Regions from separate parts of the Bacillus arachidis genome, predicted to be linked through region 1. Evidence: riboswitches for the same ligand, from Rfam matches in the RefSeq annotation. Region 1 holds a riboswitch; the other holds the start of a gene.
The links. Region 1 has a riboswitch for lysine ahead of lysA (diaminopimelate decarboxylase). Riboswitches for the same ligand answer to the same signal wherever they lie in the genome.

Region 1 (3,607 bases):
GGTTCGTTTTTCAGAGCGGGACAGTGGTGTGTTATCACAAAAGTTCGGGAACTTACGTGAAATAAAAATTAAGATCATCGCATCTGCAAATAGAAGTAATGTTTTGTACGTAAATAGTTCTTTAATACTTGTTCCTAAATCAGCCATGTTATTTGTTTGGAATAGAACAGGAAATGTGACAAAGTCATTATAAAATCCATAAAACATTGCATTTCCAAATAAAATAAATGACAGCAAAAAGCTTATTCCAATAATAATTCGATTTCGATATTTTGATGCTAATAAAGCTAGACCAAAAAATAAAAGCAATGAAGCAATTGGATTAAACAAAAGCATCATTTCTTCGAAGAAGCTATCAATTTTAATATCGAAGGCTAGCTTGTACACAATATATGTTTTGATCCATAATAAAACGACTGCAACAAGTGCAAATCGTAATTTTGGGAACAAATGTTGTAACATAATATACTCCTCTCCTATACTTATGACAGTTATAGTGATTGTACCTTACTGAATAGAAGTTTCACTATATATACGAACAGCCCTATATGATTATGATTATTATACTATGTGTACTATTATACGAGAACAAAGCGGATTGTGGATGATTTTTGTAATAATCGAGTAGAAAAAGAGAAGTGGGAGAAAATAAAATGAAACTTTAATTCATGGATGCTGATCCATTGATTAAAATAATGGGATGAAAACGTTGCGTAAGGATATGGAGGTTGTAATGAAAAAGTTACTTTGTTTAGCGTTATGTAGTGTTTTTATATTATTTTCTTCTCCAGCAGCGATTGCGGCACAATATGATGTACCTTTAATGGAGGATGCACTCTATTCTGTATTGTTTCCAAAAATAAATGCTGCGATTGAAAAGAATTATGGAAAACTAAAGCCATATGATTGTCCCAAAATCGTGAGTTTAAAAAAAATTTATAGTGGTACATATGTATTTCAAGCTGTAATTGAAGTGACAAAATATGAAGTTAAAAGGGGAAAGGTGCTTCCGCCATTTGAAAAAATAAGAATTACGTTTGATAATGATGAGGGAGAATGGACTGTGAAAAAAATAGATATAAAGCGCTTGCCGAATGATACGAAATTAAATTGTAAAAAATTAATGTAAAAAATTGTTTGACAAATAAATTATTCGTTTGGTATTGTTAATACCAATATAAGCTGTTTGAAAATTAAATAGTATTACCTCATCTACTCTCAAAGGTAGAGGCCGCGATAGGAAAGAGTAAGCTATGGGAGATTTAGTGGAATCTGTGATCATAGATTGAAAGGGACTATTGCCGAAATATAAGATTGACCACATCATTCATATATTGGGACTACATTGAATAAATGTAGTACTGTCATAAAATTTTATTTTATGGAGAGCTATTTGGAGATGTTGATGCGGTTTCTTATTTGAGAAGATAACAACTCGTTTATTTTTTCATGATATATGATTCCTAATAAGAAACGCGTGTGAACATTGTTCCGCGCGTTTTTTGTTTATCCAAAAGCGTGCTGCAATGAATAGAAGACTGGGGTTATAAGTTGTAGAGGGAATAAGGGAGGAATTCAAATGTATTTACACGGCACAAGCCGAATCAATGAGCAAGGACACTTAGAAATTGGAGGATGCGATACAACGCAACTAGCTAAACAATATGGAACACCACTTTATGTATACGATGAGGCTTCTATTCGTGAAAAATGTCACGCGTTTCATCGTGCTTTCCAGGAAAGTGGATTCTCTTATCAAGTAGCGTATGCAAGTAAAGCGTTCTTGTGCATGGAGATGTGCCGAGTAGCTCGTGAAGAAAATATGTCGTTAGATGTTGTTTCTGGCGGTGAATTGTATACTGCTCTGCAGGCGGGCTTTCCTGCATCGCGCATTCATTTTCATGGTAATAATAAGACGGAAGAAGAAATCATAATGGCACTACAAGCAGATATTGGATGCTTTGTAGTAGACAATTTCTTTGAAATGGAAGTATTACATGATTTAGCACAGCAGTATGGAAAAATTGTAAATATATTAATTCGAGTTACACCTGGGGTAGAGGCACATACGCATGAATATATTACAACAGGGCAAGATGATTCGAAATTTGGTTTTGGGGTTTCTACTGGCCAGGCAATGCAGGCAATTCAAATAGCGTTAGGAAAATCAAATTATAATGTGTTAGGCATTCATTCGCATATTGGGTCACAAATTTTTGAAACAGCAGGATTTGTTCGGGCGATTGAAGTATTGTATAACTTTTTAGAAGAAATAAGAGAACAGACTGGTTATGTTGTAACGGTGTTAAACGTCGGTGGAGGTTTTGGGATTCGATATACGGAAGCTGATACACCACTTACACTTGAAACATATGTGCATGCTGTCACTGATGCAGTGAGAGAACAATTTACACGAAATAATTATCCCCTTCCTGAAATATGGATTGAACCAGGTCGTAGTATCGTTGGGGATACGGGAACAACAATTTATACAGTAGGAGCTGTAAAAAATATTCCTGGTATTCGTAAATATGTGTCAGTCGATGGTGGAATGACAGATAATTTAAGACCAGCTTTATATGGAGCGCGTTATGAGGCGATGTTAGCAAATCGAGGGAAAGCAGCGGCTGAAGAAGTTGTTTCGATTGCTGGAAAGTGTTGTGAGAGTGGGGATATGCTTATTTGGGATATAGAATTGCCGCAAGTTGCTCCAGGAGATCTGTTAGCAATTTCTTGTACAGGAGCATATGGATATTCTATGGCGAACAATTATAATCGCATTCGTAGACCAGCTGTAGTATTTGCAAAAGATGGAGCGTCGCAAGTTGTTGTTGAACGTGAAACATATGAAAATATAATTGGGAACGATCGCATACACATAAAAGAGCTTGTGTAATCAATAAGAAGGAGTTGCTTAGACTGAGCAACTCCTTTAAAAAAGAAAAAATATAAAATATATCGGAAAACTAGGATTGAAAAAAATCAGAATTATGATAAAATACAGATACAAAGCTTATCAAGAGAAGCGGAGGGAACTGGCCCTACGAAGCTCAGCAACCTGCTTATGAAAGCAAGGTGCTAAGTCCAGCAAAATGGCATCCATTTTGAAAGATAAGGTAAAATATATTACCGAACAGTCTTTTCGAAATGGAAAAGATTTTTTTTATGAATAAAAAGGGGGGCTGTTCGTGGGAGTACGTGGACATTTTGACGAAGTAGCTGAGAAAATTCAAACGATGCTTGCAGGTATGAAATATGGTTCCATTACAATTGTTGTGCAAGATGGAAAAGTGATTCAGCTTGAGAAAAGTGAAAAAGTACGCTTAAAGTAAAAAGCGCTGACTAGAAAAACTAGAGGCGGTTTTAATCTATTTTATTAGGTTAAAACCGTCTTTTTGTGTTATAGGGGGAAATAACATGCTGACGTATGAAACGTGGAAAGAGGATTTCGTTTCTTTTTCTGAGGAAGATGAAACGAAGGGAGCATTACAAGTATTAGAATGGGCTTATAAACATTATGAGGATGATATTGTATACGCATGTAGCTTTGGTGTAGAGGGGATGGTGTTACTACATCTTATAAATCAAGTAAATCCATCTGCAAACG
Region 2 (3,607 bases), 580 kb from region 1:
TCGGATATATATTCTTTCATTCCCTATTCACTTATCTCATATGCTTTAGGGTTACTACTCATTACCCAATCCATTACATTCTCTAATAAAGATACAGAGTAATTATGTTGTTTTTCTAGATTCAAGCGAGACAAAATATCAAAAATACTTTTTGTATTTTCTTCAATACTCACTGCATCTACAAAATGGACTACATTAGGAGAAACAGTATTCATATATTGAAAATACTGCTTTTGTGGTTCTATAAGCCTTAGATGTTTTTCAAAGTTACTTCGTCTTTGGGTCGTATCATTTTCTTTCCTTTTTCTTAATTCTGTTTCACTTGTAGAAAGATGAATGTAGACACCCGGAAATCCTATCTGTTTCCGTTTCATTTGATTTACATAAAACTCTTTCAAAAACGGTAAAGTTTGTGGAAACTCCCCCTCATAAATCCAGTTATACCAAATGGGCTGAAAGATATCTCCATCAAATAAAACTACATCATACGATTTTAATTTTTCTTGTGCGAGTTGCCATCTTTCAACTTGCCTTTCGAGATACCAATTTTCCGGTTCAGGATTAGGGCGCTGAAATAAGAAATTTACTTCTGGAATCACATAAGCATTGTACAACTCCGCAATCCTTTTACACGTCGTCGTTTTACCAATACCACTGGCACCTTCTAAACAAATTAACGTCATACCGTACCTCCATTTACTAATTACTATGTAATTCTTTTTCCGAAACACGATTTCACTATTACGCTTCAATAGTTTAACACATAAATTAACCGAACTTTTTTTCTAAAAAATGCTCTCTTCTTTTACTAACAAATTGTTCGCTATAGTCTGACTATTACCATATCCATTGACGTATAAAAATACATTTGTTACCCTTGATTATGTTAATTTAATACATAAATCCTCATTCGTATCTCGGTGAGGTAGAGGTTGCAATCATTAAGAGTATCATTTCAGGAGATGTAGTGGCATCGATGAATGAATGGGAAAGGAATGGTTGCCGAAGTAAGACATGCCCACTGTGCATTCTTGCTGGGTCTGCTATTTAATAAATGCAGAACTGTCACAAACAATTTGTTTGTGGAGAGCTATCGAGAGGTATGTCGTGGGTTTCCTATAAGATAGAAAGCACGTAGCGACAATGACACGTGCTTTTTTTGTTTTGTATGAAGCTTACCTTACTTCCTTTTTGGAAGACATACATATCTCCTCGCTTGACTTGGTTATACTAACTTGGGAGGTATTCTTTTATGCAACAAAAAAAATGGGGCTTTTGGGTACTGACAGCATTTGTTGTCGGCAATATGGTTGGCGCTGGTATTTTCATGGTGCCTAGTACATTAGCACAAACAGCAAGCCCACTCGGTGTTACATTAGCTTGGTTAACAACAGGATTTGGTGTTTTAATGCTAGCTCTTGTTTTCGGTAATTTGGCAATTCGTCGTCCTGATTTAACAACAGGACCACAAAGTCATGCATATGCTTTATTCTCATCACCAAAAAAGAAAAAAATGGCTGGTTTCAGCATAGTTTGGGGCTACTGGGTCGCAAACTGGGCAAGTAATGTTGCTATTATTACATCTTTTGCAGGTTATTTATCACTCTTCTTCCCTATTATGAAAGATACACGTATCTTATTTTCAATCGGCTCTTTCGATGTGGAAGTTGGAAAACTGATTACATTCTGCATCTGTTCTTGCTTACTATGGGGAACACATATGATTTTAACAAACGGTGTAAACGGAGCCGGGAAATTAAACTTCCTAGCAACAACAACAAAGGTGACTGGATTCCTTCTATTTATCGTTGTTACTTTGTTTGCATTTCAAGCTTCTAAATTTGGACAATGGTACACACCAATGATTGATAAAGAAGGCGTGTCACATGGACTACTTTCACAAGTAAATTTAGCTGCCCTTACAACACTTTGGGCATTTATCGGTATTGAATCGGCCGTTCTTTTATCAAACCGTGCGAAATCGCCAAAAACGGTAAAACATGCTACTGTAGCTGGCTTATTAATAACTGTTGCCATTTATTTAGGAATTACAATTTTAACAATGGGTGTTCTTCACATTGATAAACTACAAACTTCTGAACGTCCATTAGCTGATGCATTAAATGCTGCAATGGGTCATGGCGGTGGGAAATTAATGGCACTACTTGCCCTTACTTCCCTATTCGGCTCTATCTTAGGCTGGATTTTATTAAGCTCAGAAGTACCGTATCAAGCGGCAAAAGAGGGGTTCTTCCCTTCCTTCTTTGCAAAAACAAATAAAAAAGGGAGTCCTATTTACTCATTACGATTAACAAACATTATGTCACAAGTATTCTTATTCTCAACATTATCAGGGACAATTGCTGAGGCCTATACATTCGTTATTACTGTCTCAACCTTAGCCTACTTAATCCCTTATCTCGTTTCACCGATCTTCCAATTAAAACTTGTTGTAACTGGTGAAACGTATAAAAATGAAATGAGCTCACGAATTATAGATGGTATTGTCGCATTCATTGCCCTTTGCTATGCACTATGGGTTATTAAAACGGGATCCTCAGATATAAAAACATTCCTTCTTGGAATTGGCTTATTTGTAATTGGTTTCGCCTTTTATCCATTAATGAATCGTGATCAAAAAAGAAATAAAAACGAACAAGTTGCTTAAAGCAATTTGTTCGTTTTTATTTTGGTACAAGAAAGAAACCTTTATAATAGATGATAGAGGTGAAAAACATGTCAATTGAAACGCTATGGAGCGATCGCTTTCAAAAACATCTTCAAAACAGCATAATGTATTTTTTCCGGATGATTAGTGGTTTATTGTATAGCTTCATCTTTATCTCGTGTATCGGTGCTTATTATTACGCCAAGTTTTTAAAAACAGCTCCTTCTAAAGGAATCTCATTATTACTCATCACAACTGTACTTACAATCGTTATAACGAGATGTAAGATCCGTACTTTTATCCAAAAGCCTGACGCTGTCTATTTACTGGCACTTGAAGAGAAATTAACACCTTATTTCAAACAATCTCTTTTCTATAATTACGCCATACAGCTTTTCCCATTACTATTTACGTTTCTAATCATTACACCGCTGGCAATACAAACATTACAGACACCTGTTCCATTCTTATGTACGATCTTTTTCATTTTAATGTTAATAAAAGGTTGGAACCTGTATATCAATTGGATATGGCGTGATCAATATAACAGCCAAATCTGGTTCATCATTCGATTCACTTGTAACGCACTGATTCTTTATATGCTCTTTCAGTCCGTATCAGTCGTTCTATTCGGTGCTGTTCTCTTGCTTCCAGCCTTTATACTTATTTATACAGTAAAACAACCAACAAAACGAATTAACTGGGAGTATATCATTGAACAAGAAGAAAAAATGGACATGCACTTTTACCAATTTGCAAGCTTTTTCACTGATGTTCCGCAGCTAAAAAAACAAGTAAAGAAAAGAAAATGGCTAACAAATTGGATAGAACCTATATTACATAAAAACCAATCTACTTTTTTATATTTGAACACTTTATCATTCTTACGTGCAAATGATTATTTTGGAATATACATTCGATTAACTGCCATTGGTTCTT

Region 2: it holds a riboswitch for lysine, as region 1 does, so the genes downstream of both, QRY57_RS06060 (amino acid permease) here and lysA (diaminopimelate decarboxylase) in region 1, are expected to answer to the same signal.

What each region holds. Positions count from the first base shown of each region.
Region 1 covers NZ_CP127376.1:1,441,784-1,445,390, forward strand. Annotated here, with positions in the region: gene QRY57_RS08850 (LTA synthase family protein) at 1-462, opposite strand, end outside; gene QRY57_RS08855 (DUF3888 domain-containing protein) at 734-1,129, shown strand; lysine riboswitch at 1,218-1,400, shown strand; gene lysA (diaminopimelate decarboxylase) at 1,580-2,896, shown strand; SAM riboswitch class I at 3,011-3,118, shown strand; gene QRY57_RS08865 (YezD family protein) at 3,189-3,332, shown strand; gene QRY57_RS08870 (phosphoadenylyl-sulfate reductase) at 3,418-3,607, shown strand, end outside.
Region 2 covers NZ_CP127376.1:859,229-862,835, reverse strand. Annotated here, with positions in the region: gene QRY57_RS06065 (AAA family ATPase) at 24-683, opposite strand; lysine riboswitch at 919-1,101, shown strand; gene QRY57_RS06060 (amino acid permease) at 1,253-2,668, shown strand; gene QRY57_RS06055 (ABC transporter permease) at 2,737-3,607, shown strand, end outside.